One region of the Pseudoalteromonas sp. THAF3 genome, then DNA from elsewhere that is predicted to be linked to it. Evidence: predicted binding sites of a transcription regulator. Region 1 holds the regulator's gene; each other region holds the start of a gene.
What was found. Region 1 encodes ArgR, which controls arginine synthesis, uptake and breakdown. Its sites were predicted from a motif close to ANTGAATANNTATTCANT; they were not measured.
Positions count from the first base shown of each region.

Region 2: FIU82_RS11470 (OadG family protein) is a predicted target of ArgR. The motif match lies at 5,132-5,149, and genes of this name have one in related genera.
Region 3: FIU82_RS07785 (citrate synthase) is a predicted target of ArgR. The motif match lies at 2,827-2,844, and genes of this name have one in related genera.
Region 4: gltB (glutamate synthase large subunit) is a predicted target of ArgR. The motif match lies at 4,990-5,007, and genes of this name have one in related genera.

Region 1 is NZ_CP045418.1:521,753-529,973, reverse strand. It holds gene aceE (pyruvate dehydrogenase (acetyl-transferring), homodimeric type) at 1-2,597, opposite strand, end outside; gene pdhR (pyruvate dehydrogenase complex transcriptional repressor PdhR) at 2,687-3,436, opposite strand; gene mdh (malate dehydrogenase) at 3,720-4,655, opposite strand; gene argR (transcriptional regulator ArgR) at 4,885-5,352, shown strand; gene FIU82_RS02430 (Dyp-type peroxidase) at 5,312-6,250, opposite strand; gene FIU82_RS02425 (ABC transporter ATP-binding protein) at 6,343-7,377, opposite strand; gene FIU82_RS02420 (iron ABC transporter permease) at 7,374-8,221, opposite strand, start outside.
Region 2 is NZ_CP045418.1:2,451,837-2,460,057, forward strand. It holds gene tyrS (tyrosine--tRNA ligase) at 1-43, opposite strand, end outside; gene FIU82_RS11455 (peptidoglycan DD-metalloendopeptidase family protein) at 197-1,510, shown strand; gene FIU82_RS18655 (hypothetical protein) at 1,571-1,747, opposite strand; gene FIU82_RS11460 (sodium ion-translocating decarboxylase subunit beta) at 1,947-3,077, opposite strand; gene oadA (sodium-extruding oxaloacetate decarboxylase subunit alpha) at 3,086-4,867, opposite strand; gene FIU82_RS11470 (OadG family protein) at 4,880-5,122, opposite strand; gene FIU82_RS11475 (TonB-dependent receptor) at 5,564-8,221, shown strand, end outside.
Region 3 is NZ_CP045418.1:1,686,503-1,694,723, reverse strand. It holds gene FIU82_RS07795 (SufE family protein) at 1-125, opposite strand, end outside; gene FIU82_RS07790 (aminotransferase class V-fold PLP-dependent enzyme) at 122-1,369, opposite strand; gene FIU82_RS07785 (citrate synthase) at 1,444-2,730, opposite strand; gene sdhC (succinate dehydrogenase, cytochrome b556 subunit) at 3,159-3,536, shown strand; gene sdhD (succinate dehydrogenase, hydrophobic membrane anchor protein) at 3,527-3,874, shown strand; gene sdhA (succinate dehydrogenase flavoprotein subunit) at 3,875-5,647, shown strand; gene FIU82_RS07765 (succinate dehydrogenase iron-sulfur subunit) at 5,659-6,375, shown strand; gene FIU82_RS07760 (2-oxoglutarate dehydrogenase E1 component) at 6,491-8,221, shown strand, end outside.
Region 4 is NZ_CP045418.1:2,132,091-2,140,311, reverse strand. It holds gene FIU82_RS09860 (YeaH/YhbH family protein) at 1-214, opposite strand, end outside; gene FIU82_RS09855 (PrkA family serine protein kinase) at 244-2,166, opposite strand; gene FIU82_RS09850 (superoxide dismutase) at 2,398-2,982, opposite strand; gene FIU82_RS09845 (Grx4 family monothiol glutaredoxin) at 3,337-3,675, shown strand; gene FIU82_RS09840 (ABC transporter substrate-binding protein) at 3,869-4,783, shown strand; gene gltB (glutamate synthase large subunit) at 5,122-8,221, shown strand, end outside.

The DNA of each region.
Region 1 (8,221 bases):
TTTTCTACATCGCCACGTTTCGCTAATTCTGTTAGTGCAGCAACCACCACGTAACCTGCATTCACCTCGAAGTGACGGCGCAGATTCTCGCGGCTGTCGGAGCGGCCATAGCCATCGGTACCCAGTACGCGATATGACTCAGCCGGGATGAAAGCACGAATTTGTTCGGCGTAGTTCTTCATGTAGTCGGTAGCCGCAATCGCAGGCTCTTCACCTAATACAGTTTGCAGATACGGCACTTTCGCCTCTGCCTCTGGGTGCAGCATGTTATAGCGGTCGGCTTCTTGACCATCACGGGTGATCTCATTAAACGAGGTTACCGAGAATATATCTGAGCTAACGCCGTAGTCATCACTTAGAATTTGCGCGGCTTTGCGCACTTCGTTCATGATCGTACCCGAGCTTAATAACTGTACTTTGCCCTTGTTGCCTTCGTAGCTTTCAAGCTTATAAATACCCTTACGGATCCCTTCTTCCGCACCTTCCGGCATGGCTGGCTGATGATAGTTTTCGTTCATCAACGTCAGGTAGTAGTAGATATTTTCTTGGTCTTCACCATACATACGGCGAATACCATCTTGAACGATAACCGCGACTTCATAGCCGAAGGTTGGGTCATAAGAAATACAGTTCGGCACGGTGTTCGCTAGAATATGGCTGTGGCCATCTTCGTGCTGCAACCCTTCTCCGTTAAGCGTTGTTCGCCCTGCGGTGGCACCGAGCAAGAAGCCACGTGCTTGTTGGTCACCGGCCATCCACGCCATATCACCTACACGTTGGAAACCAAACATCGAGTAGTAGATGTAGAACGGGATCATCGGTAGGTCGTTAGTGCTGTATGAGGTCGCCGCAGCAACCCATGAGGACATCGCACCGAGCTCGTTAATACCTTCTTGCAACACCTGACCTTTTTGGTCTTCTTTATAGTAAGCAACGATATCACGGTCTTCCGGGCTGTAATTTTGGCCCCGTGGATTATAAATACCAATTTGACGGAACAAGCCTTCCATACCGAAGGTGCGTGCTTCATCGGCAATAATTGGCACAATGTTTTTGCCAATGCCTTTGTCTTTTAGCAATACATTAAGAGTACGCACAAATGCCATGGTGGTGGAAATATCACGCTTTTGCTCTTCAAGTAATTGCTTGAACGCATCCATCTGCGGCAACTGCAACTGTTCGCTGAAATTAGGCAAACGCGTTGGCGTGTAACCATGCAGCTCTTTACGACGGGCGTGCATATACTCGTACTCTTTTGAGCCTTCTTCTAAGGTCAGGTACGGTAAGTCTTTAAGCTCATCTTCGGAAACAAGATCTTCTAACCCTAAGCGCTTACGTAAGTGAGCCACGTGGGTCATGTCCATTTTCTTCACTTGGTGAGCAATGTTTTTACCTTCGGCGGCATCGCCCATACCATAACCTTTAACGGTTTTAGCTAAGATCACCGTAGGACGGCCCTTGGTATCTTGCGCCGATTTAAAGGCTGCGAATAGCTTCGATGGCTCGTGACCACCGCGCTTTAAGGCAAAGATTTCGTCGTCGGTCATATCGGCAACAAGAGCTGCTGTTTCTGGGTAACGACCGAAGAAGTGCTCGCGCACATAGGCACCGTCTTTTGACTTATAGGTTTGGTAATCGCCGTCAACCGTTTCGTTCATCAGCTGTAGCAATTTACCTGTGGTGTCTTTAGCCAGTAATTTATCCCAGCCACTGCCCCACACGACTTTGATGACGTTCCAACCAGCCCCTTTGAACAGGCCTTCAAGCTCTTGGATAATCTTGCCATTACCCATAACTGGGCCATCAAGACGCTGCAGGTTACAGTTAATTAGGTAGCATAAGTTGTCCAAGCCTTCACGAGCAGCAAAGGAAATTGCGCCCCGTGATTCTGGCTCATCCATTTCACCATCACCTAGGAAGGCATAAACGCGTTGGTTGCTGGTGTCTTTCAGGCCACGACCTTCAAGATACTTAAGGAAGCGAGCTTGATAGATTGAAGCGATAGGGCCTAGACCCATAGACACAGTTGGGAACTGCCAAAACTCAGGCATCAACTTAGGGTGTGGGTATGAAGGTAACCCTTTTCCATCTACTTCTTGGCGGAAATTATCAAGCTGCTCTGCGCTCAGGCGCCCTTCGACGAAGGCACGTGCATAAATACCCGGTGAAATGTGACCTTGGTAATACACCAAATCACCACCGTCTTGCTCATTTGGCGCGCGGAAGAAGTGGTTGAAGCAAACTTCATAAAATGCCGCTGATGATTGGAAAGACGCCATGTGTCCACCCAAGTCAAGATCCTTTTTCGAGGCACGCAGAACAATCATAATCGCATTCCAGCGAATGATAGAGCGGATACGACGCTCAACGTTCACATCACCTGGGTACGCTGGCTCTTGGTCAGCGGGGATGGTATTGACGTAGTTTGTGGTAGTGCCAGTTGGCATATCTACGCCATCAAGACGTGCTTGCTCTAGCACTTGTTCAAGGATGTATTGAGCTCGCTCAACGCCCTCTTCACGCACAACCGACTCAAGGGCTTGTAGCCATTCCTGGGTTTCGAGTGCGTCTACGTCAACGTTATTGACTTCAGACATATGGAGTTTTCCTTATGTTTAAAATACGAATTTAAAATGCCAAAAAGCCCCAGCTTAAGCGCGATGCTCAACTGAGGCTTACAGCGAATTTATTGTGCTCTGGTACGTCGCAAAGAGCGCTCAATACGCGAATGCTCTTTCGTTGCTTCCAGTAAGGCTTCTTCGATAAAGGCTAAGTGCGCATTACTGGCCAGGCGTGCCTCTTCTGGGCGGCCTTCAATGACGGCGTCCATCAACACTTTGCGGTGCTGCGCTAATTGCTGCGACACGGCGGTTTTCTTCATCAATACCTGCAAGTTTTGCAGTACGTTTTGCTCTAGTAAAGCTTGCATGCCACGCACCAAGTGCAGTAACACCACGTTATGAGACGCTTCAGCGATACAAAAGTGAAAAGCATTAATAGCTTTCGCTTTGGCACTCAGGTCATCACTTACTTGCGCTATTTTTTCAAAGCTATGCTTTACCTTTACAAAGTCATTTTGAGTCCCGCGCAATGCCGCATAATAGGCGGCGATACCTTCGAGGGCGTGGCGAAACTCAAGCAAATCAAACTGCGACTCTGGGTGCTTACTGATCAACTCAAACAGTGGATCACTTAAGCCCTCTTCCAATTGATTCTTTACAAAGGTGCCACCACCTTGGCGGCGCGTAACCAACCCCTTGGCTTCGAGTTTTTGAATTGCCTCACGCAGCGATGGGCGTGATACTTCAAACTGCTTAGCCAGCTCACGCTCAGGCGGAAGCTTTTCCCCCGGCGCCAGCGATCCCTCAAGAATCATATTCTCAAGCTGGGCCAAGATCACGTCCGATAATTTCGCTGCTTTTACTTTCAATGACATCGTTGATTTATGCTTTGGGTAAATTGGTCATACCAAAAAGTGCGGTTAAGGTATCAAATTCACCGCAAGCTGTCAAAATTGACCCAGTTCACATCAATTTTTATTCAGCCAATTATGGTGGATATGCGCGCAAATTAAAGTAATTTACGCTTAGCGACAAATGGTCAGACCAGTGGAAGGAAAGGAAATAAATGCACAAAAAAGCCCCTATAGCAGAACTATAGGGGCTTTTAGCATGATATCGCTATTAGCCAATATCATGAAGTAACGGCCATAGCGGCTATTACTTATTCATGAAGTCGATGCCTTCTTGAATATCTTTATTCAAGGTGCCTAGCATGTCTTCTTTGGCTTGTTGTTCAAAGGCGCTTAGTTCACCGTAAGAAAGCAACTCTTCGACACCATTTTTACCAAGACGTACTGGCTGAGCGAAGAACTGTGCGTCTTCACCATTGCCTTCAACATAGGCGTATTCAACAACATCTTCACCTTGCATGCCTTTGACTAGTGACAAGCAGAAGCGCGCTGCAGCTGCGCCCATAGAAAGTGTAGCACTACCGCCACCCGCTTTTGCTTCAACAACTTCGGTACCGGCGTTTTGGATACGCTTAGTTAGCGCAGCAACTTCCTCATCAGAGAAGCTCGCACCTTCTACTTGAGACAGTAGAGGTAGAATAGTCGTCCCTGAGTGACCACCAATTACTGGCACTTTCACGTCGTTCACGTTCAAGCCTTTTAGCTCAGCAATGAAAGTTTCTGCACGGATGACGTCAAGTGTTGTTACACCAAATACGCGTGCAGGGTCATAAGTGCCCGCTTTTTTGAATACTTCAGCCACGATTGGCACTGTGCCATTGACTGGGTTAGTGATAACACCGACCATGGCTTTCGGGCAGTTTTTAACAATGCCTTCAGCTAGCGTCTGGACAATGCTGGCGTTTACATTGAACAAATCAGCGCGGTCCATGCCCGGCTTACGCGGCATACCCGCTGGGATTAAAACAATGTCACAACCGTTTAGTGCTGCGTCTAAGTCTTCTTTACCGAAGCCCTTTACATCAACCGCAGTTGGGATGTGTGACAGGTCAACAGCAACACCAGGAACCACAGGGGCTACGTCGTATAGAGCAAGCTCAGAACCAGCAGGAAGGCTATTTTTTAGTAGCAAAGAGAGCGCTTGACCGATACCACCGGCAGCACCTAAAACGGCAACTTTCATTTTAATTCTCCGTAAAATAACGAGATTGGGTTATCAAGATTTGGGTCATCTGACCTTTTGGTGGCCTTAAAGATAATGAAAAGCGCCGATAAAGACAAATTTATCCGCGTTATTTTGACGATAATCTCGACCATAGTCGTAAACTTCACTGTAAACCCCAGTGCCTTGGATGAAATAACCCCGGTTCTTGGGTAGAATGATAAGACTTTAAGCTACAAAGACCATTATTATGCACGCGCAAGAAAAACAAGAAGCCTTGGTAAAAGCCTTTAAAGCCCTCCTAAAAGAAGAAAATTTCGGCTCACAAGGAGAGATTGTTGATGCCTTAAAAGAACAAGGCTTCGATAACATCAGCCAAAGCAAAGTTTCGCGCATGCTCAGCAAGTTTGGTGCGGTGCGTACACGCAACGCCAAACAAGAAATGGTCTATTGCTTACCCGCAGAATTAGCCGTTCCCACAGCGAAGTCGCCACTGCGCCAATTAGTGCTGGATATTGTTCACAATGAGATGATGATCATCATCACCACCAGCCCGGGTGCAGCACAATTAATCGCGCGTTTGCTCGATTCTCTCGGTAAGGCCGATGGCGTGCTAGGAACCATAGCCGGGGATGACACCATCTTTATTGCCCCCGCCAAAGTCTCTGAAATTGATATTACTCTGGAGCGGGTGCGTAAGCTGTTTGAGAACGTGTAGCCAACGACTTTAGAAAATCCACCGAGGGGGCAAAAAACGCTGAGCCCATGTCAGCTTGGGTAAAGTCCAGCCAAGCATCATAATGATGATGATCCCCTAGCTGACTTTTCAGCATTTGCGTAAACGCGTCGCCACTGGCGGCGCAGGTCACCGACAGCAAGCCTTGCTTGGTCATGGTGCCAAAAGGCATGCCCTGGTGCAGTAACAGCGGCTCGCCTTTTTCATCTTTCAACTCTGAGCGCGCCGCGTGACTGTTGGCATTAATCGGCATTAGCAGCTCGGCATCCAGACGAGTACGGCCAATCACCAACTCTTGTTCTTCAATACTGAGCGCTTGCCAGGCATTGAGGTTGTGGGTAAAGCGCTGGACGTGCACATAACTGCCTTTTACAAAATCATTGCTGGGGTCATTAATGAGCGCCGTGAGATTTTTTTGCCGTCCATGAGGTGTATCTGGAGCGTAAAGAAAGCCATTAAAATCACGCCCGTCTAAAAAGCGATAACAGGTGATTTCCTCAACAAGCTCCACATCACTGCCTAACAGTTTCAATACTCGCTGGCCAAATAGATGATTGACATCTTCCCGGTCCGAGCGAATTTGTATAAACAAATCGAACGGCTGTGCTAGCACGTGGTGGTCACGGTTGGGGATACTCGGAAAGCTCGCTAATTCTGCAGGCATGGCATCGGGATGAAAATGCGGCCAGTACTGCGCACCTATGGCGACAAAGCTGGAAACCATAGCCTCAGAGAAGCGATCATCGTATTCGCTTTGCAGGTCCACTAACTGTGCGAGCTTACTTTTAACTGCGTGATCATGGCCATCAAGGACATTGAGAAACAAGTGCAAGCCGTGCAAATTGGCCTGCGCGCACACACCGGATTGCGCTCTGGGCATTAAGTTACCATTCCTTTCGTTGTTATTGTTAGCAGCGCCTATTACGGGCGCTAAGCCGCCCGCGCGGCTACATACAGGCTATGAATTCGCGCTTAATCAGCGAAGAAATTCACAGAGTGTGGGGTAATTGTAAGCGATAGCTTCTGACTCGGCAAAAACTCTTGTTCAGCTTTAGCAGGAATTTCAACTTCTTGAGCAAACACGCTGACGCGATAAACGTATTCTGTGCCGACAAAACGCTGTGATAGTAACGTCACTTCACCGTGTTCATCACCAATCAACTGCATATCGTGAGGACGAACATACACTTGCCCCTTTCCCGATGATGGCAAAGGCTGTAAAGAGCGCACAATACCAAAGGGCGTTTGTACATGCTCGGCATCAACGATAGTGGCATCAATATACACACCCGTGCCTAAAAACTCTGCCACGACTTTAGAGTTAGGGTGCTGGAATAATTGTTTCGCCGTACCTTGCTGCGCAATTTGTCCGTTGTGCATGACCGCTAATGTGTCGGCAAAGGCAAATGCTTCTTCTTTGGAGTGGGTCACAAAAATAGCAGAGACGCGCTGGTCTTTAATAATGCGGCGAATGTCAGCAATTAGTTGAAAACGCACCTGATGGTCAATATTCGAAAACGGCTCATCAAGTAGCAATAGGCTAGGTTTGTATGCCAGCGCTCTAGCTATGGCAACACGTTGCTGTTGGCCGCCTGAAAGCTGGTGTGGATAACGCCCTCCACACTCATCTAGATGCACCAGTGCGAGCATTTCCGCGACCCGCTGCTGTTTGTTTGCTTTGCTCATGCCCTTTAAACCAAAGGCTATGTTTTGCGCCACGGTTAAGTGTGGAAACAGCGCGTAATCCTGAAACATCATACCCATGTTGCGGTGCTGTGGGGGCACACAATGCTGGTCACTACACAGGACCTCTTTCCCTAAGCGGATCACCCCTCGATGTGGACGTATAAGCCCAGCAATGGCTTTTAGTGTGGTTGTTTTGCCGCAACCGCTGGCGCCTAGCAAACACAAAATCTCATCGTCTGCTAAGGTCAGGCTTAAATTGTTGACCACTGCCCGCTCAGCGTATTCGAAACTAATGTTGTCTAATTCTAGTTGCGCTGTCATGACCGAGAATGCTCCATTGAGCGGTTAATAAAATACAAGGGCAGTAGCCCCACTAATACAATAAATAGTGCCGACACTGAAGCCAGCTCTAATTGCTCATCGCTCACATACTGAAACACATGGGTCGCCAATGTTTCAAAGTTAAATGGCCGCAACAGTAATGCTGCTGGCAACTCTTTCATACACTCGATAAACACTAATAAGGCAGCGGTTAAGATACCGCGTTTAAGAATGGGAATATGCACGCCAAGTAAGGTTTGTCGCTCATTGCGGCCCATTGAGTGGCTGGCCATATCCAAGCTCGGGCTAATGCGGCTAAAGCTTGATTCTATGGCGCCATGGGCAATGGCGTAAAATCGCACCAAGTAACCAAACACGATGGCAAATATAGTACCGCTTAAGAATAACCCTGGTTGATAGTCATATTGGGCGAGCCAATCATTAATGCCGACTTCTAAACTAGTCAGTGGTAACAGCACCGCAATGGCTAAAACGGTGCCAGGTAAGGCGTATCCAGTGCTGGCTAAGCGCCCAGGCCACAGTGTATATCGTGCTGTACTCAAGCGTTGGTAGTACACCACAAGAATACTCAGGGTAATGGCGAGGATGCTGACCATAGTGGCAATTTTTAGGCTTTGCCAAGCATAGAGGAAAAACTCATCATTCCACGCTTGGTCAAAATAATTAAACGCGTAGCTAACCAGCACCGCCGTCGGAATAGCGAAAGCAAGCGCCAAAATAACTAAGGCAAAGCCTGTAGCTGCCAACGCTTTAGCTCCTTTGAGAGTATAAAGAGGCTCACCGCTTAGCTGGGTTTGGCGCTCAAATACGGCGCGGTTGCGGC
Region 2 (8,221 bases), 1.3 Mb from region 1:
CACCGCGTTTAATTTCTGCCAGCGCTGTCTGCAAGTCTGTCATTTATTTCTCCGATAAAAAAATGTGCTAACCGCGCGATTCTAGCGCAATTCGCGCCGGGTTTAAATGCACAAAATACTGGTATTTGCCCTTTATAACGTATATGCTCAGCCTTTGGTTAGATTTGTTTTCCTTAACAGCAGAAAAAGGTAGGTTATGGTAAACGTGGTTCACAAGCTCCCCAAAAAACACAAATTGCTCATTGTGGGCTTTCTTGTCACGATTATTGCCCTGATGTTGATACCTACGGAAAGAGCCACAGCATCAAAGGATAACGACGCAAAGCCATTGGAAGTGGGTAAGCGTTACGAGCTTCAAGTTAAGCTTGAGGAAGACGAACAAATCACCGATTTGAACTCCCCCGAGCAAGCTCAGACTTTACCAACCTATGAGCACACCGATTACCAAGTACGTAACGGTGACAACCTTGCCCTGATTTTTAAACGTGCAGGCTTCTCCGCGCAAACCTTGTATAAATTGGTTAATACCAATGAAGAAACGAAAAAACTAACCAAAATTCACCCAGGTGAAGTGTTAAGTTTTGCAAAAAACGACAAGGGTGAGTTGCAGCAGCTCAAATACGTACTGAGCAAAACCGACACCTTGTTTGTTACGCTTAACGAAGAGGGACGCTACGACACCTCTATCGATTCCAAAGAAATTGAAACCCTCACTAAAACAGCGTCTGGTACAGTCAATGGCAGCCTATGGACAGCTGGTATCTCAGCTGGGCTAAGTGAGAAACAAATTATGAACTTTGCCACCATTTTTGGCTGGGACGTGGATTTTGCCAACGATCTGCGTAAAGGCGATCAGTTTAGCTTGCTGTATGAAACACACCACGTTGACGGCGAGTATATTGGCACAGGAAAAATCATCGCTGCCGAATTTATCAACCAAGGCGAACGTTATGCCGCTGTGCGCCACACTGATGGCAACTTCTACACGCCTGAAGGTCGAAGTATGAAAAAAGCCTTCTTACGAGCGCCGGTTAATTTTAAATACATCAGTTCAAGCTTTAATCCGCGTCGCCTCCACCCTGTAACTAAAACGGTGAAGCCACACCGTGGTATTGATTACGCCGCGCGTACAGGTACGCCCGTGGTAGCCGCTGGTAACGGCAAAGTTATTAAAGCAGGTTATAGCCGTTTTAATGGCAATTATGTGTTTATTAAACACGGCAATACCTATGTAACTAAGTACTTGCACTTAAATAAACGCAAAGTGAAAAATGGCCAAAAAGTGAAACAAGGTCAGCTTATTGGCACTGTCGGAGCCACCGGTCGCGTTACCGGCCCCCACTTACACTATGAGTTTCTTGTAAACGGTGTACATCGTAATCCTCGTACCGTTGAACTGCCAAAATCTGAGCCGCTTCCCGCTGGCGAATTAGCTAAGTTCAAACCAGTAGCCGATACACTGCTTGCGCAGCTGGTTAGAGAGCGAGAAATGCAGCTGGCGATGAACTAATCATCGCCATAAAAAAAGCACCTTAGGGTGCTTTTTTTATGTCTGCTATATCACAAGTCCTTACCTAAATAACATATAAAGCAATTGCACCACTAAGCTTATGCCAACGAGTGGCAAGATATACTTGCGAAAGCGCATCATTTTATTGAGCCCTAACTGATGTTGGTAGCGCTCTAGTAACGGCACCAAAATAGCCAGCGAAACAAATAATACAATGATGATGATAATAGCGTTCATAGCCGCTCCCTATTTTGACTGTTATGGCTAGTCATGGACTGCTTTGTTAGTCTCAGCTCATGCTATAGCATGCACTTATAACACTTAATCGCAAAACTGTGAAACTGGCCTCAGCCATAAAAAAGCGCGCCCCACCGAATTCGAATAGGACGCGCAAATGGCTAGGAAGTGCCTAAATAGATAAATTTCTCGGCAGAGGTTAACCCACCAAAGCCAGTAAAATACCTGCAGCCACAGCGCTACCAAGGACGCCAGCAACGTTTGGCCCCATGGCATGCATCAATAAAAAGTTATGTGGGTTGTTTTCCAAGCCAACCTTATTGACCACGCGAGCAGCCATAGGCACAGCAGATACACCTGCTGCCCCTACTAAGGGGTTAATGGGTGATGACGATAATCTATTCAGCCCTTTTGCCATGAATACACCTGACGCCGTGCCAATAGAAAATGCCAAAGCCCCTAACGCTAGAATACCAATGGTTTCCACCGTCAGAAATTGCTCAGCAGCTAGCTTTGAGCCCACTGCTAGGCCAAGGAAAATAGTCGTTATATTGATCAGCTCATTCTGCGCTGTGCTACTGAGCCTATCGACGACACCTGACTCACGCATTAAGTTACCCAAACAGAACATTCCCACCAACGGCGTTGCTGCCGGTAAGAACATCGCAGTTAACGCCAGAACCATAAGTGGAAAAATAATTTTTTCCTTTTTGGAAACCGCTCGTAACTGCGGCATCTCAATTTTACGCTCTTGCTCGGAGGTTAATGCTCGCATGATGGGTGGCTGGATAATGGGCACTAATGCCATATAAGAATACGCCGCCACTGCGATAGCACCGAGCAAGTCTGGGGCTAATTTTGAGGCTAAGAAAATAGCAGTCGGACCATCGGCACCGCCAATGATGGCGATAGCAGATGCATCTTTGAGTGTAAATTCAAAGCCCGGCACAAAATTCAAAGCAATGGCACCAAACAAGGTCGCGAAAATACCAAATTGCGCCGCAGCGCCCAGAAGTAGCATTCGCGGGTTCGCTATCAACGCGCTAAAGTCGGTAAGTGCCCCCACCCCCATAAAGATAAGCAGCGGAAAGACGCCGGAGTCAATGCCTATGTAATACACGTAATACAGTATGCCACCAGGGTCTGCCATACCAGCCACGGGGATATTTGTTAATATTGCCCCGAAGCCAATAGGCACCAATAGTAATGGCTCAAAATTACGCGCTATCGCCAAATATAACAGCCCACAACCGACTAAGATCATCACCAGTTGAGCGACGGAAAAGTTGGCAATACCGGTGGCATGCCAGAGATTTAATACTCCTTCCATACCCCCTCCTAAACCAATGCAATTAAGGCATGGCCAGCGCTCACGGAGTCACCTTCACGCACTAACACATCACTGACTTCACCGCCGTGCAATGCGCGCACTTCAGTTTCCATCTTCATCGCTTCCATGATCATAACCACATCACCTTCACTCACGTGCTGACCAGGTTTGACTAAAACCTTGAAGACGTTGCCTGTTAGCGGTGCATTCAGCGTTTCCCCGCCACTAATCGCAGCCGACTGCGGTGGGTTTTCACCTTCACCCTCAACAGCACGCACACTCTCCAACTCACCACCGGGGGCGACGACAACATCATAGGCCTGACCATCGACACTAATGCTATAACGCTCTGGCCCTTGCTTTGTCGGTGCCACCTTTGCCACAGCCTTTGGCTGCTCCGGCTCGGCGCTGGGCGCCGGTTCAAAAGCATCAGGGTTATTTCGATTCGCTAAGAATTTTAAACCGATTTGCGGGAATAGTGCATAGGTTAAAACGTCATCAACCACCTCGTCTGCTAACTCGAGGTTCTGCTCTTTCGCATGAGCATCTAGTTCCTCCGTCAGCTTGTCTAGCTCTGGCTCAATGAGGTCGGCAGGACGGCAACTGATTGCCTCTGCACCTTCTAAGACACGCTGTTGCAATTGGCTATCTACCGGTGCGGGTGTTGCTCCATACTCACCTTTAAGAACGCCTGCGGTTTCCTTAGTAATAGACTTGTAGCGCTCACCGGTAAGCACATTCAACACGGCTTGAGTGCCAACAATTTGTGAGGTGGGGGTGACCAGAGGTAAGTAACCTAAGTCTTTGCGGACTTTGGGGATTTCTTTGAGTACCTCGTCTAACTTATCGCCTGCGTTTTGCTCTTTTAACTGGTTTTCCATATTTGTGAGCATGCCACCGGGCACTTGCGCTAATAGGATGCGGCCATCAACGCCTTTCAAGCTACCTTCAAATTGCGCATACTTCTTACGTACTTCCCTAAAATAAGCCGCAATTTCCTCGAGTAACGTTTGGTCCAAACCGGTATCACGCGGGGTATCCTCGACAATAGCAACCAAGGTCTCGGTGGCGCTGTGACCATAGGTTTGACTCATACTAGAAACTGCCGTATCAAGCATATCAATGCCGGCATCAATGGCCTTTTGGTAGGTTGCAGTGCTTAGTCCTGTGGTCGCATGGCATTGCATAGCAATGGGTAAAGACACGGTTTCCTTTAAGCCACGGATCAACTTATCGGCATCATAGGGCTTTAACAGCCCCGCCATATCTTTAATGCAAATAGAATGACAACCCATACCTTCAAGGCGCTTGGCCTGATCTAACCACATATCCAGCGTGTGGACTGGTGAAACGGTGTAAGAGATAGTGCCTTGCGCATGGGCGCCAATATTTACAGCGGCTTTGATTGCCGTCTCTAAATTACGCACATCATTCATCGCATCAAAGATACGAAACACATCAACGCCATTGGCGTGAGCGCGCTCGACAAACTTAGTCACGACATCGTCACTGTAATGGCGATAACCGAGTAAGTTCTGACCACGCAGTAGCATTTGCTGTTTAGTATTAGGCATCGCCGCTTTCAGGGCGCGGATACGATGCCAAGGGTCTTCACCTAAATAACGGATACAGGAGTCAAAGGTGGCCCCACCCCATGACTCCATTGACCAAAACCCAACCTGATCAAGCTTATCAGCGATCGGGAGCATATCCTCTAAGCGCATGCGTGTTGCTAATAAAGATTGATGCGCGTCTCGCAGTACTAATTCGGTAAGCTTTAATTTAGACATAATTGACCCTTATTATTGCTTCTTATACTGATGCACAGCCGCAGCAATAGCTGCAATATGCGCCTTTGAAGGGCGCTTACTGTGATGCGTGGTAGTGGCGCTAGCTTGTTGATTCGCTTGTGCTTGTTCTGTATCGGCAAAGATATATGACATTAGGCGTAAAGCACCTATCAATATGAGTAGAAATACAAAGACCACCACCATACCAGTCGCCATAAGCCAAGCGGCTTCAATTAACAATGCTGTAATATCCATGCTCACCCCAGTGCAAATTTAGTTACTTTTTATTGATACTTAACCAACACCATATCAAAAAAAAAGAGAATGTCTACATAAGTGTAAATTGGTAATACCAATATTTATAACCTTGAAATTCTTGGAAGGAGACTTAAAAACCGCCAACAATGCCGTTATTTTAGCTTTATAGATAATAAAAATAGCGGATATAAATAAAATCTATACGAGAAAAAATCATCTTCATTAGCCATAAATGATGCTGAGAATCTCAAAAAAGATAATTGGTCATACCAAAATTGATTTAACATTGTTTACGTTGAGGGTTTTTGCTCTATTTTTTGACTCTAAGTCATTGGCAGGTTTGAACAAATCGGACTAAGCTTATGACGCTAAATAGGAACAACCGCAGTTTGATTGGCCCTGAAGTATTAGTCGTACTAATAACTAGGGAGAAAAACAATGTTAAAATCTAAACTGGCGCTGTCGCTACAAGTAGCGCTCGGCGTAGGTATTTCTTCATTCGTTATGCCTCAAGCACTCGCTGCGGGGGATGAAGAAGCCAAGGATATCGAGGTCATTGCCATCACTGGTAGTCGTATTCGCCAGCCTGGCGCTGTCTCAGCCAGCCCCATCACGTCCATTGGCGAGAAAGAGCTGCGCTTCCAACAAGAACCTGAAGTAGAGCAAATTCTACGTACTTTACCATCCACTATTCCCGGTGACGGCAGTAACGTGAACAACGGCTCTGGCGGTGCAGCAACGGTCAACTTAAGAGGCTTGGGTTCTCAGCGTTCATTGATACTGGTTAATGGCCGACGAATGATCCCATATAACTACAACGGTTCGGTAGATACCTCAGTGATCCCTTCGGCACTGGTAGAGCGCATCGATGTAGTTACTGGTGGTGCTTCGGCCGTTTATGGCTCTGATGCCATTGCCGGGGCGGTTAACTTTGTCCTTAAAGATAATTTTGAAGGGATAGCCTTAGACACCTCGCACCAGCAAACAGACGAAAGTGACGGCGATAAAAGTAATATATCGCTTACCATCGGTTCTAACCTCGCTGATGACAGAGGTAACGTCGTACTCTCATTGGACTGGATGAAGCGTGACCAAGTACTCCTTGGCGATCGTCCGTTGGGTTTACTTGGTATCGAAACCGCATCAGGCGCTAACTATGAGCAATTCCTCAATGGTCAACCGCCCGTTCCAGCGCCCTCTGAATGTGAGGCCCCTAACTCAGTAGAAAGTGGTGGTTCTACAACGGCCATGCCCACACGCTTTGGTATTGTCGGAGCGGGTACCGCAGGCCAATTTAGAAATGATGGCACACTTGCTGCTGATACCTGTAGCGTGTTCAACTTCAACCCCTATAACTTCTATCAGACACCGTCCGAGCGCTATTCAGGTACGGCTCTCGCTCGTTACAACCTCACCGACGATCATGAAGTTTATTCATCACTCACTTACAGCTCGATCTCGGTAGATACACAGGTTGCGCCATCAGGCACATTTGGTGCTAGTTTCGAATTGCCACTATTTAACCCGTTAATTGGCGATCAAGCACAGCAATTTATGATTGATACGGGCAACAACGCGCTCGCTGATGGTCTCTTAAGTGACAGTAACTGGAATGATGTCAACGGCAATGGCGTCGTCGACTCTGAGGACTATTTAACTGTGCAGTTACGTCGGCGTACACTCGAACTCGGCCCCCGTACAGAGCGCTATGACACCTCGTTGTTCCAGTTTGTCACTGGCGTGAAAGGTTATGTGTTTGACGACTGGGAGTATGATGTTAGTTTCCAATATGGTGAGTCCAACCGTACCACCGTACGCGGTGGCTACACCAACCTAACTAACATCCAAAATGCCCTTGAAACCGAAGACGGTGTCACCTGCTTAAACGGCGACCCAACGTGCGTACCCATCAACCTGTTTGGTGGCTTTGGCACCATTACCGATGAAATGGCCGGTTATGCTACAGCTATTGCATTACAGCAGCAAAAGTACAGCCAGCGTATCGCAACTGCGACCATCAATGGTCCGATTGAGTTTATTGAAGTGCCCGGCGCCGGCGCACCGCTATCAATGAGCTTTGGTTACGAGTACCGCAAAGAAAAAGGCTTATTTGAGCCTGATGAATGTTTGAAACTTGCACCAGCGAGCTGTCAGGGCGGTGCTGGAGGTAACCAGTTGCCTATTGAAGGTGGCTTCAGTGTTGATGAACTGTTCATGGAAGGTTACTTGCCAGTCTTAGACGGTATGGCATTTGCTGATACGCTTGATGTGGAGTTTGGTTTCCGTTGGGCAGACTACGATACCGTGGGCTCTAATGAAACCTGGAAGCTTGGTTTCAACTGGCGCCCAGTTAGCAGTGTATTAGTACGTGTTATGCAACAGCAAGCGACGCGAGCCCCGAACGTCGGTGAAATCGCCTCTCCTGTGGTAACTGGCCTTGATAACGCGACTAGCGACCCTTGCTCGGTTGCCAACGCCGGTAACATCAGCGCTGAACTGCGCCAGCTGTGTATTTCCACTGGCATGACCGATGCGCAAGTGGGTAACGTGCAAGATGTGATATCAGGTCAAGTGCAAGTGATCTCCGGAAGCGATCCACTTAATCCACCTGACGCTGAAGAAGCAAGCACCTTTACAGCAGGTATTGTTTGGACTCCAGAGTTCGATACCTTGCAAAACTTCACTATCAGTTTAGATTACTATGATATTGATATTGATGACATCATCGGCGAGTTTTCAGCACAAGAAATCCTTGATGCCTGTTACAAGTTAGGTGATGCACAAGAATGTGCCAAAATACAACGTGTTGGTGGCGATTTGACCGTTGCTGGTGCCGGGATTGAACAATTCACTACCAACCTCAAGAACTTGACCGCTGAAGGGGTTGAACTGGGGTTCAATTTCTTCGTGCCACTTGAGGACATGGGTGAGCTGCAGTTCTCAGGAACCATCAACAAGTATCTAACTCAAGAATCGCAAAGCTCTGATACAGCGCGAATTATCGACTGTAAAGGGTATTACAGTGCCAGCTGTGATCCCCTCGCAGAGATGCGCTGGGTGCAACGTACTACGTGGGCGATGGACGACTTTACCCTG
Region 3 (8,221 bases), 1.2 Mb from region 1:
ACTTTGAGCTCATTGGCAAGGACTGGCAAGCTTTTTCCCAACAGCATCAACTCACGATAACGTTGTTGCCAGCCGTGAAGGGCTTGAAAAGCCTGTTTTAGCTCTGGGTAATTGCTATAACTCATGGTGCCATCATCTCCAAGGTATTACGTAGTGCACTGATAAAGTGGTCGATTTCTGCAAAGGTATTATAAAACGCCAAGCTGACTCTCACCGTACCATTGACCCCTAACGCATGCATTAACGGCTGCGCGCAGTGGTGGCCATGGCGCAGGGCAATGCCTTCCATATCGAGCAAGGTGGCAATGTCATAGGGGTGCTCAGATTGTACATAAAAGCTGACGGTGCCGACATTATGCTGCATGTCGCCAAGCAAGGACACCGACTCAATGTCGCTTAAGTGCGCCACTAAATACTGCATTAAGCTACGCTCGTGCGCTGCTAGGGCGGCGCTATCGAGGTTATTTAAATACTCAATGGCGGCAGCAAAGCCAAGCACCGCACTGATATTTGGTGTGCCGGTTTCAAACTTACTCGGGGGCGGGTTAAATTCGGTATGCTCGATACGTACTTTAGCGACCATTTCGCCGCCGGTTTGAAAAACATCGAGCTGCTGAAGACAACTAAAGCGCCCGAACAGTCCGCCAAGGCCGGTAGGGCCAAGACATTTATGCGCCGAAAACACGAAAAAGTCGCAGCCCAAGTCGGCCACTTGTGGGCGCAAATGCAGCAGCGACTGGGCACCATCAACCAAGGTCCAAGCACCTTGTTGCTTGGCCTGACTGAGTAGCGCTTTAACGGGGTTAATGTTGCCAAGAGCATTAGAAACATGGGCCAGGGCAAATACCTTGGGGCGATACTGGGCAATCATTTGCTCCGCTTGAGCGATATCGAGTAGGCCTGCGGGGGTGACCGGTACGGCCATCAATGTTGCACCGGTGCGGCTCGCTAGCTGCTGCCAAGGCACGATGTTGGCGTGGTGCTCAAGTTCGGTTATTAAAATCACGTCTTTGGGTTGTAGCTGCGCCGTCAGCCCATAGGCAACCAAGTTAATAGCCTCGGTGGCCCCTTTGGTCCATACCAGTTCGTTATGTTGACAGCCGATAAATTCGGCCACTTGCTGGCGTGCGTGCTCATAACGGCTGGTTGCTTGCTGACTTAATTGGTGTGCGCCGCGATGCACGTTGGCGTTTTCTTGGCTGTAAAAGCGCGTCAAGGTGTCAATCACACAGCGTGGTTTGTGCGCCGTTGCGGCCGAATCAAAATAAACACGTTCGGTGTCACCATGTTGAGTCAGGGCAGGGAAATCTTGGCGTATTGCGTCTATATCAAACATGGTTAGTAAAGCTGGCTGTACAAATGCCGCCATTGTAGAGAACTAGGCTAAAATGGCAATCAAAAAGGCCGCTGGGAGCGACCTTTTTCAACTCTAAAACGCGTTGCTTAGCGCTTGTCTTGAGCGACGTAATCGCGCTTCGTTGCGCCTTTGTATAGCTGACGTGGACGGCTGATCTTGTGACCAGGCTGAGACAGCATTTCATCCCAGTGCGAGATCCAACCGACAGTACGCGACATAGCGAAAATAACGGTGAACATGCTGGTTGGGATACCGATCGCCTTAAGAATGATACCTGAGTAGAAGTCTACGTTCGGGTATAGTTTCTTCTCAACGAAGTAAGGGTCTTCAAGAGCAATTTGCTCTAAGCGCATAGCAACATCTAGAAGAGGATCTTCGATGTTTAGCTCTTTCAATACTTCGTGGCAGGTGTCACGCATTACCGTGGCACGTGGGTCGAAGTTTTTGTAAACACGGTGACCGAAGCCCATTAGGCGGAACGGGTCGTTCTTGTCTTTCGCTTTAGCGATGTATTCGTCGATGCGATCAACTGAGCCAATCTCTTGCAGCATGTTCAAACATGCTTCGTTAGCACCACCGTGCGCAGGGCCCCAAAGTGATGCGATACCCGCTGCGATACATGCATAAGGGTTGGCACCAGATGAACCAGCAATACGGACTGTTGAGGTTGATGCGTTTTGCTCGTGGTCAGCGTGCAACATGAAGATACGGTCCATGGCTTTAGCAAGCACAGGATTTACTTGGTAATCTTCAGAAGGCACTGAGAACATCATGTGTAAGAAGTTCTCTGCGTAGCTCAGGTCGTTACGTGGGTAAACGAATGGTTGACCAATGGTGTACTTGTACGCCATCGCTGCGATAGTCGGCAGTTTCGCAACTAGGCGAGTGGCACTGCGCTTACGCTGCGCTGGGTCTGAGATGTCTAAGTCTTGGTGATAGAAAGAAGACATGGCACCAACCACACCACATAGCATCGCCATTGGGTGAGCATCAACGCGGAAACCTTGGAAGAAGGCCGCCACTTTCTCGTGCACCATAGTGCTTAAGGTGATTGACTTAGAGAATTCTTCAAGCTCTGCTTCTGACGGTAATTCACCGTTAAGCAGTAAGTAGCAAAGTTCGACGTAGTTAGATTGTTCAGCAAGCTGATCAATGGGGTAACCACGGTGTAGCAATACGCCTTTACCACCATCGATGTAGGTGATAGATGAGTCACAAGAGCCAGTCGACATGAACCCTGGGTCGTAGGTGAAGTAGCCGTGTGCGCCTAAGGTACGGACGTCGATAACGTCTTGACCCGCAGTACCTTCGTAAATGGGAAGTTCAATCGGGTCTTGTCCATCAATATGGACAGTGGCTTTCTTATCTGCCATCTAATTATCTCCTATAAGAATAACAAGCTAAAGCTGTTATGCGTGATACTAATGTTAAGCAAATTCCGATCATTCTAACGTACAAGAGGGGTAGAAAGTCAATTTTAATGCATTTGTGTATAATAAATATTCTGCAAAGATTAAATATTATACCAATGGCTAATTCGCAAACCTCCGTGACTAAACAAGAATTGTAATATCCGCTGCAGACTTATATACTGTCAGGGGTTCAATACCGTAACGTCTTTGAGTAAACCGTTTATGACAAACACGTGAAATTTCGCTTTAAAATTGAACAAATAAAGTGATCTTTTTTCGCGTCTGTGGGTTTATTTATGTGAGCGCATTTATGCAGTGATTGCATAAATGGTTATAACAACAATGTAGATGGCTCTATTTATCAATGTGAGCAAGATGGGCAAGTAACTGTGAAAAAGCAAAGACCTGTAAATCTCGATCTAACGACCATCTCTATGCCAGCAACGGCCAAAGCATCAATTCTGCACCGCGTCACCGGTGTCGCAATGTTCTTTGCCTTGACCTTTGTTATCTGGGCATGGGCTGTGTCACTGTCTTCTCCGGAAGGATTTGAATTTGTCAAAAGCCTGTTAACCGGGTTTGTTGCCAAATTTATCGCCTGGGGTACCCTCACCGTTCTCTCGTATCACTTCATCGCAGGTGTACGCCACTTAATCCAAGACTTGGGTCCGTGGAAAGAATTAGATTCAGGCAATGCAACCGCTAAAATCGGCTTTGTATTGTGGGTGATTGTTGCCGTATTGGCGGGAGTTTGGCTATGGTCTTAAATCAAGCATCTTTAAAGCGTGATGGTGTTCAGGATTTCGTATCACTACGAGCGACGGCACTTATCATCAGCTCTTATGCACTATTTATTATTGGTTATCTGCTATGCACTCCAGCATTAACCTATGAAGCATGGTCGGGGTTATTCGGTAACTTCGCGATGAAGGTATACACCCTAATCGCCCTTGCGTGCATTATGGTGCACGCACGCATCGGCCTATGGCAGGTGCTGACCGACTATGTAAAGAACGCCAAACTACGCGCGTTTCTTGGCTTCGTATTAAACCTTATGGCCCTATCTTACGTAGTAGTTGGCCTGTTTGTTCTATGGGGTGTTTAAGTGAAATATTCAGTTCGCGAATTTGACGCAGTAGTGGTTGGCGCTGGCGGTGCAGGTATGCGCGCAGCGTTAGCAATCACTGAATCAGGCAAGTCTTGTGCGCTTATTTCCAAGGTTTTCCCAACCCGTTCACACACCGTGTCGGCTCAGGGTGGTATTACCGTAGCACTAGGTAACTCGCACGAGGATAACTGGGAATGGCACATGTACGATACCGTTAAGGGCTCCGACTACATCGGTGACCAAGACGCCATTGAGTACATGTGTAAAACTGGCCCAGAGGCAATCACCGAGCTTGAAAACATGGGCTTGCCTTTCTCACGCTTTGAGAACGGCCGCGTATATCAGCGCCCATTCGGTGGTCAGTCGAAAAACTTCGGCGGCGAGCAAGCAGCGCGTACAGCGGCTGCAGCGGACCGTACCGGTCACGCCTTGCTGCACTGCTTATATCAGCAAAACGTAAAGAACAAAACCAATGTATATTCTGAGTGGTATGCACTGGACCTTGTTAAAAACGACGACGGCGCGGTAGTGGGTTGTACAGCTATCGACATCGAGTCTGGTGAAGTGGTTTACTTCAAATCGAAAGTGGTTGTGCTTGCCACCGGTGGTGCAGGGCGTATTTATGCCTCGACCACTAACGCGCACATCAACACGGGTGACGGCGTGGGTATGGCCACACGTGCTGGCGTAGCCATGCAAGACATGGAAATGTGGCAGTTCCACCCAACCGGGATCGCCGGTGCCGGAACCCTGGTAACTGAAGGTTGCCGTGGTGAAGGGGGTTATCTTCTGAACAAAGATGGCGAGCGCTTCATGGAGCGTTATGCGCCTAATGCCAAAGACTTGGCGTCACGTGACGTAGTTGCCCGTTCAATGATGACCGAAATCCGTGAAGGTCGTGGTTGTGAAGGTCCATGGGGCCCGCATATTAAACTGAAACTGGATCACCTTGGTGAGGAAACGCTAAATCTACGTCTACCTGGCGTATGTGACCTAGCTAAAACCTTTGCTCACGTTGACCCAGCGAAAGAGCCAATTCCAGTTATTCCAACTTGTCACTACATGATGGGTGGTGTACCAACTAATGTAAACGGCCAAGTACTAAGCGTTGATGCCCAAGGCAACGACACGCTTGTAGAAGGTCTATTCGCAGTCGGTGAAATCGCTTGTGTATCTGTACACGGTGCTAACCGCCTAGGTGGTAACTCTCTACTTGATTTGGTTGTATTTGGTCGTGCAGCAGGTAACTACCTAGGTGTTTACTTGAACGATTACCAAGCGCAACGTGATGCTTCAAGCGACAACATTGAAGGTGCATTGGCACGTTTCAACCGTTGGGAAACATCAAAAGAAGGCCAGGGCGAAGACCCAGTGCAAATCAAAAAAGACCTACAGCAATGTATGCAGCTTAACTTCTCGGTATTCCGTGAAGGGGATTCAATGGCAACGGGTCTTAAAGAGCTTAAAGAAATTCGCGAGCGTCTACAGCATGCCCGCTTAGACGACAAATCAACCGAGTTCAACACTCAACGCATCGAGTGTTTAGAGCTTGATAACTTGATGGAAACAGCTTACTCAACAGCGGTTGCTGCGAATTTCCGTACTGAGAGCCGTGGTGCGCACTCGCGCTTCGACTACCCGGACCGTGATGACGAAAATTGGCTGTGCCACAGTGTTTACAACCCTGAGACAGAAGAAATGTCTAAGCGTGATGTAAACTATGCACCTAAGCTTCGTGAAGCGTTCCCACCTAAAGCTCGTACTTACTAGGAGAGATGACGATGGCAACTTTAGAATTATCTGTTTATCGTTACAATCCAGACGTGGATGATGCGCCATTCATGAAAGACTACACCCTTGAGGTGGAAGAAGGTCGTGACATGATGGTGCTTGACGCACTGCTGATGTTAAAAGAGCAAGATCCAAGCCTGGCATTTCGTCGTTCCTGCCGTGAAGGGGTATGTGGCTCCGATGGTGTGAACATGAATGGTAAAAATGGCCTTGCCTGTATTACGCCAATTTCTGCATTGCAGACAAACGGCAAGGGCAAGGTAGTGATTCGTCCACTACCGGGTTTACCGGTTATTCGTGACCTTGTAATCGACATGTCGCAATTCTACACTCAGTACGAGAAAGTGAAGCCGTATCTCATTAATGATACGCCTCCAGCGGGTGAGCGTTTGCAGTCGATTGAAGATCGTGAAAAGCTAGATGGGCTATACGAATGTATTCTTTGTGCATGTTGTTCAACATCATGCCCAAGCTTCTGGTGGAATCCAGACAAATTTATCGGCCCGGCCGGCCTATTACACGCTTACCGCTTCTTAGCGGATAGCCGAGATACCGCCACCGATGAGCGCTTGGCAGATTTAGACGATGCATTCAGCGTATTCCGTTGTCACAATATCATGAACTGTGTCAATGTATGTCCGAAAGGTTTGAATCCGACTAAAGCGATTGGGCAAATCAAATCAATGCTTCTTAATCGTTCCGTTTAAGGGCATAATAGAACTAAGAATGGCTGGACGTCTGTCTGGCCATTCTTCGATCACTTACTTGAGTTTTAAGTAAGTCAGACAATGTAAATTCTGCGCTAGATAAAAGGGCTTATAAATGCACGATGGTGTGATGAAGGCATGGCTAGAGTCTTCTCATCTGTACGGCGGTAACGTTGCCTATGTTGAGGAGCTTTATGAAGCATATCTTGATGATGTGACTTCAGTGCCAGAAGAATGGCGTGAAGTGTTCGAGCAACTTCCCAAAGTGGAAGGGGTGGATGTAGAAACTAAGCATTCACAAGTAAGAGCTGAATTCGCCAAGCTGGCAAAAAATAAACATCGCGAAGTAGTTGTTGCAGAAGGTGGTCAGGGTGACCCCAAACAGATCAAAGTATTGCAACTGATAAATGCTTTTCGATTCCGTGGTCACCAAAACGCGAATCTTGACCCACTCGGGATTTGGAAACGTGAACGCGTTCGCGATTTGGAGTTAGACTTCCACGGTCTTTCTGAAGACGATTTTGACACTGAGTTTTATGTAGGTTCGTTTGCTGCCGGCGGCGAAATGATGAAACTGGGTGACTTATACAAAGCATTGAAGGCAACCTATTGTGGTTCCATTGGTGCCGAGTACATGCACATCACATCTACCGAAGAAAAACGTTGGCTACAGCAACGCTTAGAATCGGTTCAAGCACGCCCTCAATTCGATAGCAAAACCAAGCAGCGCATTCTTAAAGGCTTGATTGCGGCCGATGGTCTTGAAAAATACCTAGGCTCGAAATTCCCAGGTGCCAAACGCTTCTCATTGGAAGGTGGCGACGCCTTAGTGCCAATGCTTAAAGAGCTTATTCACCGCGCTGGTGAAAGTGGCCAACAAGAAGCGGTTATTGGTATGGCCCACCGTGGTCGTCTCAATGTGTTAGTGAATGTACTAGGTAAAAACCCATCGGCGCTGTTCGATGAGTTTGCTGGTAAGCACGATGACACGCTGGGCTCTGGTGACGTGAAATACCATATGGGTTACTCATCAGACTTCGCCACCGAAGGCGGCAGCGTACACATGGCCTTGGCATTTAACCCCTCACACCTAGAGATTGTTAATCCAGTGGTGATGGGCTCGGTACGCGCTCGTCTTGACCGTTTAGAATGTGAAAGTGGTTCAAAAGCACTGCCTATCACCATCCACGGTGACTCGGCCATCGCCGGTCAGGGTTGTGTGCAAGAAACCTTCAATATGTCGCAAACTAATGCCTTTAAAGTAGGCGGCAGTGTGCGCATCGTGGTTAACAACCAAGTCGGTTTTACTACCTCTAAACAAGACGATACACGCTCTACTGACTACTGTACCGACATCGCGAAAATGGTGCAGTCACCGATTTTCCACGTTAACTCCGACGACCCTGAAGCGGTTGCCTTAGTGACGCAAATTGCACTTGATTTCCGTAATCAGTTCAAACGCGATGTGGTTATTGATTTAGTGTGTTACCGCCGTCATGGACACAACGAAGCGGATGAGCCAAGCGCCACGCAGCCGTTGATGTATAAAAAGATTAAAAAGCACCCAGTGCCGCGCCAAATCTATGCTGATCAGCTGGTTAGCGAAGGTGTCTTGAGTGAAAAAGAGATTAAGAAACTTGCTGATGATTACCGCAACGGCCTAGACGAAGGCAACTGCGTGGTTGAAGAAATCGAGCCAGAAACTAAGCACTCTTCTGATTGGTCGAAATTCGTCGGTCACGATTGGGATACCGAGTATGAAACTCATATTCCTGTTGAAAAGCTTAAAGAGCTTGGCGAGAAGGTGGCTTCTTATCCAGAAGAGCACAAAGCGCAATCTCGGGTT
Region 4 (8,221 bases), 1.6 Mb from region 1:
GATGCCCCCCGCGACCTTGATGAAAAAAAGGCTCCTTGATGTCTTTGGCGGGGATAGAAATGCTTTCCCCGCTAGAGACATCAGTAACACTGCGTTTATTTATAGCGTCTGAAACGGCTTCTTTAATTTGCTTTTTATAGCGGCGAATAAAGCGCTGTCTGTTTAACGTGCTTTTATTCTTGCCGTTCAGGCGCCTATCGATAAAGTGCGCCATAAAACCTCCCTCAACTCACTACGTGCTGGTTACTGCGATTTGCGAACGCGCAAATACCACTCAGACAGTAAGCGCACTTGTTTCTGGGTGTAGCCTTTTTCAACCATTCGGTTAACGAAGTCTTCGTGTTTTTTCTGATCCTCTGCTGATGTTTTGGTATTAAATGAGATAACTGGCAGTAAGTCCTCGGTGTTGGAGAACATTTTTTTCTCAATCACTGTGCGCAGTTTCTCGTAGCTAGTCCAAAGCGGGTTCTTACCGTTGTTGTGAGCGCGCGCTCGTAAAACAAAATTAACGATCTCGTTGCGGAAGTCTTTGGGGTTAGAAATACCCGCAGGTTTTTCGATTTTCTCCAGCTCAGCATTGAGTGCGGCGCGGTCGAATAGCTGTCCGGTGTCAGGGTCGCGGTATTCTTGATCTTGGATCCAAAAGTCGGCATAGGTGACGTAGCGATCGAAGATATTTTGCCCGTACTCGGAGTACGACTCTAAATAAGCTGTTTGTAGCTCTTTACCGATAAACTCGACATATTGAGGGATCAGGTAGCCTTTTAAGTGCGACAAGTAACGTTCTTGCACTTCGGCGCTGTATTGCTCCCGCTCTATCTGCTGTTCCAATACATAGAAAAGATGGACCGGGTTGGCAGCCACTTCACTGTGATCAAAGTTAAACACGCGCGACAAGATTTTAAATGCAAAGCGGGTTGATAGCCCAGTCATGCCCTCGTCGACGCCGGCATAGTCGCGGTACTCTTGGTAGGATTTGGCTTTAGGGTCGGTATCTTTCAGGCTTTCACCATCGTAGACCCGCATTTTTGAGTAAATACTGGAGTTTTCAGGCTCTTTTAGCCGCGATAACACCGAGAACTTCGCTAAGGTTTCTAAGGTGCCTGGAGCACACGGAGCGTCGCTTAGCTCACTGTTGTGCAGTAACTTATCGTAGATTTTTACCTCTTCAGTGACGCGTAAGCAATACGGCACTTTCACAATGTAAACCCTGTCTAAAAAGGCTTCATTATTCTTATTATTTTTAAACGTTTGCCACTCTGATTCATTTGAGTGGGCCAAAATAATGCCATTAAAGGGCAGGGCGGAAATCCCCTCAGTACCGTTGTAGTTGCCTTCTTGGGTGGCAGTTAGCAGCGGATGCAGTACTTTAATGGGCGCTTTGAACATTTCGACGAATTCCATCAAGCCTTGGTTGGCAAGACATAAAGCGCCTGAGTACGCGTACGCGTCTGGATCGTTTTGCGCGTAATGTTCAAGTTTACGAATATCAACTTTACCCACTAGGGCGGAGATATCTTGGTTGTTTTCATCACCAGGCTCAGTTTTGGCAATGGCCACTTGATTTAAAATAGAGGGGTAGCGCTTTACCACCTTAAATTGACTGATGTCACCATTGTATTCTTTTAATCTTTTCGCTGCCCAAGGCGACATGATGGTACGCAAATAACGCTTTTTAATGCCGTATTCTTTTTCTAGCAGTTCGCCGTCTTCAATGGCATTAAAAAGGCTCAGGGGGTGATCATTCACCGGTGAGCCTTTAAGACAGTAAATAGGCACTTGTTGCATCAAGTACTTAAGCTTTTCAGCAATCGATGATTTACCACCGCCTACAGGGCCGAGCAAGTATAATACTTGTTTACACTCCTCTAGGCCTTGTGCGGCGTGTTTTAGGTAGGAAACAATCTGCTCAATGGCATCTTCCATACCATAAAATTCATTGAAGGCGGGGTATCTTGGTACAACTCGGTTAGAGAAAAGCCGACTTAACACCGCATCTTGCGATGTATCGACCATTTCTGGCTCGCCTATGGCTGTTAGCAGGCGCTCTGGTGCCGTGACATAGGCTGTCTTGTCTTTTTTGCACAGCTCTAGAAACTCGCTAATGCTGTACTCTTCTTCCTGGGATGCTTCAAATCGTGATTGATAATGCTCGAAAATTGTCATACCGACCTCCAAGTTACCCGAAGCTGAGATGAAAGGGTGGAAAGATGCGACTCGGTACTTAAAGCGTAGACAGTAAAGTGAAATTTTGCGAAATATATTAGGAATTTAGTTATTCATATTTAGCGCTATGAACAGCCACAAAAAAGCCGCATGAGCATGGTGCGCACACGGCTTTTATCAACTTAGAACAAGCAGGTGAAAAAATTTCACCTATTTATATCAGCGGTTAAATTAAGCGCTGAAGTTCTGGTTTGCGAAGTCCCAGTTTACTAGCGACCAGAAGCCTTTAAGGTAATCTGGACGTACATTGCGGTAGTCAATGTAGTAAGCATGTTCCCAAAGGTCAACGGTCAGAATTGGAGTTACGCCTTGCTCAGTTAGAGGCGTAGCTGCATTTGATGTGTTAACGATATCCAATGAACCGTCTGCAGTTTTAACTAACCAAGTCCAGCTCGAACCGAAGTTGTTTACTGCTTTGTCATTGAATGCTTCTTGGAACGCTTCAAAAGAGCCCCATTTAGCGTTAATCGCATCGGCTACAGCGCCGGTTGGTGCACCACCACCGTTTGGAGAAAGGCTGTGCCAGTAGAACGTGTGGTTCCAGATCTGAGCAGCATTATTGAAAACACCGCCTTCAGATGAGCATACGATTTCTTCGAGAGATTTACCTTCGAAATCAGTACCAGCAATAAGGCCATTTAGCTTTTGCACGTAGGTGTTGTGGTGTTTACCGTGGTGATACTCAAGCGTCTCTTGAGAGATATGTGGCTCTAATGCATTGATTTCGTATGGTAGTGACGGTAGTTCAAATGCCATGTTTTTCTCCATCTATCATTATTTGAAAAAAGGGCAAGCAGCTGCGCGCGGACTGCGCAAAGTGTACTGAATGCCATTATAGTGGTACTATAATTCCTGAGTATTTTACTCAAGTTTTAGCAAACAGCAACGCCAAAACGGCGACAAGTGCCTGAACCTGCGTTTACAGTAGACGTCTTATACGACGATTTTGCTACATCAGAGCAAAAAATATCGTGGTTGCCTTCATCACCGTCATGCTACGGTATCAACAGCGCGCTGTTTGCTTTAAAATTACTGCTAACGATAGACATTGTGGTCAAAGTGATGGATTTCAACACTTACCGTCACATTTAACAGAAATTGAGGTTGTACATGGAAACCGTTGAAAAGATTAAACAGCAAATTGCTGAAAATCCCATTCTGCTTTATATGAAAGGCTCTCCAAAACTACCAAGCTGTGGCTTTTCTTCTCAAGCAGCGCAAGCGATGATTTCTTGCGGCGAGCAGTTTGCTTACGTTGATATCCTACAAAACCCGGATATTCGTGCTGAGTTACCAAAATATGCGAACTGGCCAACTTTTCCGCAGTTATGGGTGGAAGGTGAGTTAGTCGGTGGTTGCGACATTATTATTGAGATGTTCCAACGCGGCGAGTTGCAGCCTCTCATTGAGCAAACAGCGGCAAAGTACAAAGACGCTGATAGCGAATAAGAGTAAAAAAGCCAGGTTCTCCTGGCTTTTTTATTAACAGTAGAACCCTGTTCAGAGGCTTTGACTGATACCATCGATCAGCGACGCATTTCTCACTAAAAAGCAATTTTTCGAATCCCTCGGTAAAAACTTTCTATCTGCACAACTTCGGTTAAACTTTGTTATTAATAGCAGTTTATTGGGCGTGCCTTGTATGTTCATGCTTTATATTCGTGTGACCGTTTTAATTTTGGCAGTGGCCATACTCCCCGCTAGCTACTCCTACGCGCAGCGTCAATCTATTACGATTGACTATCAAGTAAATGATGCAACCATGAGTTACACAGGTTTTTGGCGTGGCAGCACCTTTATTGTTGATGCAGGGTTCGAGCGTAATGTGATTGTCGCGACGCTTGATTGGCCTCCTTACTTGGGGCGTAATCAATGTCAGGGTGGCTGGCTATTGCATTATATGGCGGCGTTGCTATTGCAGGCTGGGTATAATCCTGAGTTCAGGTTTTTGCCTTGGGCTCGAGCGGTACGCATGACTGAATTGGGTCATGCGGACATTTTAGCTCCAGAGTATGAAATAGAATCATCCGCGCCCTCAGACGTCATCCCTGGCAGCACGCGGCTTAATCATCTCGCATTGTCCTCAGCATTAGCGCATGCACCGGTGCATTATGTGGCTGCAGCAGACAGTGCTATCACCCAGGCCCCGCAAATATCGGAATTGCCCAATTACTCTCTTGGTATCGTTCGTGGCTATCAAAATGCCCCCCAGGTAGATCAAGTGATCGACAGTGGCCAAGTCATTGTTCAGCAAGCTATAGATGATGCGCAAAACCTTAACTTAGTGGTTAACGGGCGCGTTAACCTCATTATTGGCGATCCCTTAGTATTACATACCGTAGCCAGTGCAAACGGTATTGACCGCGCTGCCTACCGAGTATTGCAACCAAGCATAACCAATCAGCCGTTGTATTTTGCGTTATCGAAAACGCGGCCACAGTGGCAAGTGTTGATGCAAGATATCAATCAAACCATCCCTGTTGCCAGTGCTCAGCAATTGCGCCAACAGCTTACTGAGCGTATTGATGAGCACTGTGCAGCTCAGGGCACATATTAAGGTGAATTTTTATTCGCAATGTGAATAATTATTCACGCTCACCTCATCTTTACGTTAACGTAAACGTTCGATTTTAAGCTCGGTATTTACACGATTTGTAAATATGACACTGGTGTCATATAAAAAATAACGAGTATAAATAGTAAAAATACCTCTATATCCCCTTGCTTCGCATATGTTTACAAAGCGTGAAAAATATTCAAGAATGTGAATATGTATTCATAATTTCATTGACACTCTGTTTGCAAAGCGTTAGCGTTGACGGTCTGCTAGGCCGCCTGTGAGGGTTGCTTGCAACGCGGTTAGCACGCAGTAGCAAGGGGGAGAGGAGTCCGCAAATGTTATATGACTCAGCATTAGAAAAAGATAATTGTGGCTTTGGCTTGATAGCCCAAGTCAACGGGCAAGCCAGCCATAAGTTGATTCGCACCGCGATCACGGGTCTTGCCCGTATGGAACACCGGGGTGGTATTTCTGCAGACGGTAAAACCGGTGATGGTTGTGGCTTGCTGATGCAAAAGCCAGACAGCTTTTTTCGAGCTGTAGCCAAAGAAAACAACTGGTTACTGGGCAAAAACTACGCTGTGGGAATGGTTTTCCTAAGCCAAGATCCGGTTCAAGCCGAAGCGGCAAAACGCGTTATCACCAAAGAATTAGAACAAGAAACACTGACCCTACAAGGGTGGCGTGAAGTGCCGACCGATACCAGTTACTTAGGCGATATTGCCTTGAAGCAATTGCCACAGTTTATGCAGGTTTTTGTCAGCGCCCCGGAAGGATGGCGACCAAAAGATTTGGAACGTCGGCTGTACATTGCCCGCCGACGTATCGAAAAACAGTTAGAACAGGATAAGGATTTTTACATTGCTAGCTTGTCTGGGTTAGTCACTGTATATAAAGGCCTGATGATGCCAGAGGACTTGCCAAATTTTTATCTCGATTTGGCAGATATCCGCATGACCTCGGCAATTTGTGTTTTTCACCAACGTTTTTCCACCAATACCCAGCCGCGATGGCCTCTAGCACAGCCGTTCCGCTATTTGGCTCATAACGGTGAAATCAACACCATAACGGGCAATCGACAATGGGCTCGGGCTCGTGCTTATAAGTTTTCCTCGCCACTGCTGCCTGATTTGCAAAGTGCCGCCCCTTTTGTCAACGAGAGTGGCTCAGACTCTTCGAGCTTGGACAACATGTTGGAGTTGTTTTTAGCCGGGGGGATGGACCTGTTCCGCGCGATGCGCATGTTAGTGCCACCGGCATGGCAAAAGAACCGAGCGATGGATGATGATCTGCGCGCATTTTATGATTTCAACTCTATGCATATGGAGCCTTGGGATGGACCTGCAGGCATTGTGATGTCCGATGGTCGCTTTGCTGCATGTAACCTCGACCGTAACGGCTTGCGACCTGCTCGCTATGTGGTGACCCAAGACGGGTTTATCACCTTGGCTTCAGAGGTCGGGATTTGGGATTATGCCGCCGATGAGGTGGTGGAGAAGGGCCGTGTTGGTCCTGGTGAACTGATGGTGGTTGATACCTTGCATGGCAAGGTATGGCACTCAGGGGAGATCGATCAAGACCTCAAAGCAAGACACCCTTACAAACAATGGCTGGAGCAAAACGTTAAGCGCCTCACGCCTTTTGAGAAGCTGACCGACAAAGAAGCCGGTAACCGTTCGTTTGACGCTGATACGCTACTGATTTACCAGAAAATGTTTGCGTACACCAATGAGGAGTTGGACCAGGTCATTCGGGTAATGGGTGAAAATGGCCAAGAAGCCACCGGTTCAATGGGCGATGACACGCCATTTGCGGTACTTTCTGAAGGCCATCGCTCCTTATATGATTATTTTCGACAAAAGTTTGCTCAGGTCACGAATCCGCCTATCGATCCACTGCGCGAAAACCATGTCATGTCACTAACGACCTGCATTGGTCGTGAGCAAAATGTTTTCAATGAAACCACAGGACACGCTAAGCGCTTGCAATTTGATTCGCCAGTGCTGATGTACTCGGATATGGTGCAGCTGCGCAGTGCCAATGATGAGCACTATAGCCACAGCCAAGTGGACCTAAACTACACCAGTGATGAGACCTTAGAGCAGGCGTTGGAACGCGTTTGTGATGAGGCGCAGCGTAAGGCTGAAGAAGGCGCGGTGATGGTGATTTTAACCGACCGCCATATTACCCAAGACAGCCTGCCTATTCCGGCGGCAATGGCCGTTGGCGCGGTTCAGCAACGTTTAGTGAATAACAACTTGCGTTGTGACACTAACATAATTATCGAAACTGCAAGCGCACGCGATCCTCATCATTTCGCGGTGTTACTTGGTTTTGGTGCAACCGCTATTTACCCTTACCTCGCCTATGAATCGCTGGTGGCGATGAGCGATAATAAGGTGATCGACAAGAGCTATCGCGAAGTGACGTTGTCTTATCGCAATGCTATCAACAAAGGGTTGTTTAAGATTATGTCGAAAATGGGGATCAGTACCATTTCGTCATACCGGTGCTCTATGTTGTTCGAAGCGGTGGGATTATCCGATAAAGTGGTCGAGCTATGCTTTAAAGGCGTAGCGAGTCGTATCGCTGGTGCCTGTTTTGCGGATTTTGAGCACGACCAAGGCAAGTTGCGCAAACTGGCATTTAGTGCACGTAAACTGCTCTCCCATGGTGGGCTGTTAAAATACGTTCATGGCGGCGAATATCACGCTTATAACCCCGATGTGATCCAAACACTGCAAACCGCAGTGCGTTCAGGAGACTATGCGGACTATCAACGTTATGCGGCCCTAGTAAACAATCGTCCCATCACTAATTTACGCGATATGCTCGCGCTGCGCAGCGATACTACGGCCGTTAGTGTCGATGATGTTGAGCCGGCAGAGGCGCTTTATCAGCGCTTTGATTCTGCCGCCATGAGTATCGGCGCTTTATCGCCAGAAGCGCATGAAGCTCTGGCAATTGCGATGAACCGCTTAGGCGGGTGTTCTAACTCGGGCGAGGGTGGCGAGGACAAGCTGCGCTTTGGTACCGAGAAAAATTCACGTATTAAACAAGTGGCATCAGGACGCTTTGGCGTCACTCCGCACTATCTGCGCAGTGCTGATGTTATCCAAATCAAAGTCGCCCAAGGCGCTAAGCCCGGCGAGGGAGGCCAGCTGCCCGGTGAGAAGGTCACACCTTATATCGCAAAACTTCGGTATTCGGTACCAGGTGTGACCTTAATTTCACCTCCACCACACCACGATATTTACTCTATTGAGGATTTGGCGCAGCTGATATTCGACCTCAAGCAGGTGAATCCAAGTGCGATGATCTCGGTTAAGTTGGTATCAGAGCCAGGGGTCGGCACCATTGCTACCGGTGTGGCCAAAGCTTACGCCGACCTTATCACCATAGCCGGGTACGACGGTGGCACCGGGGCCAGCCCAC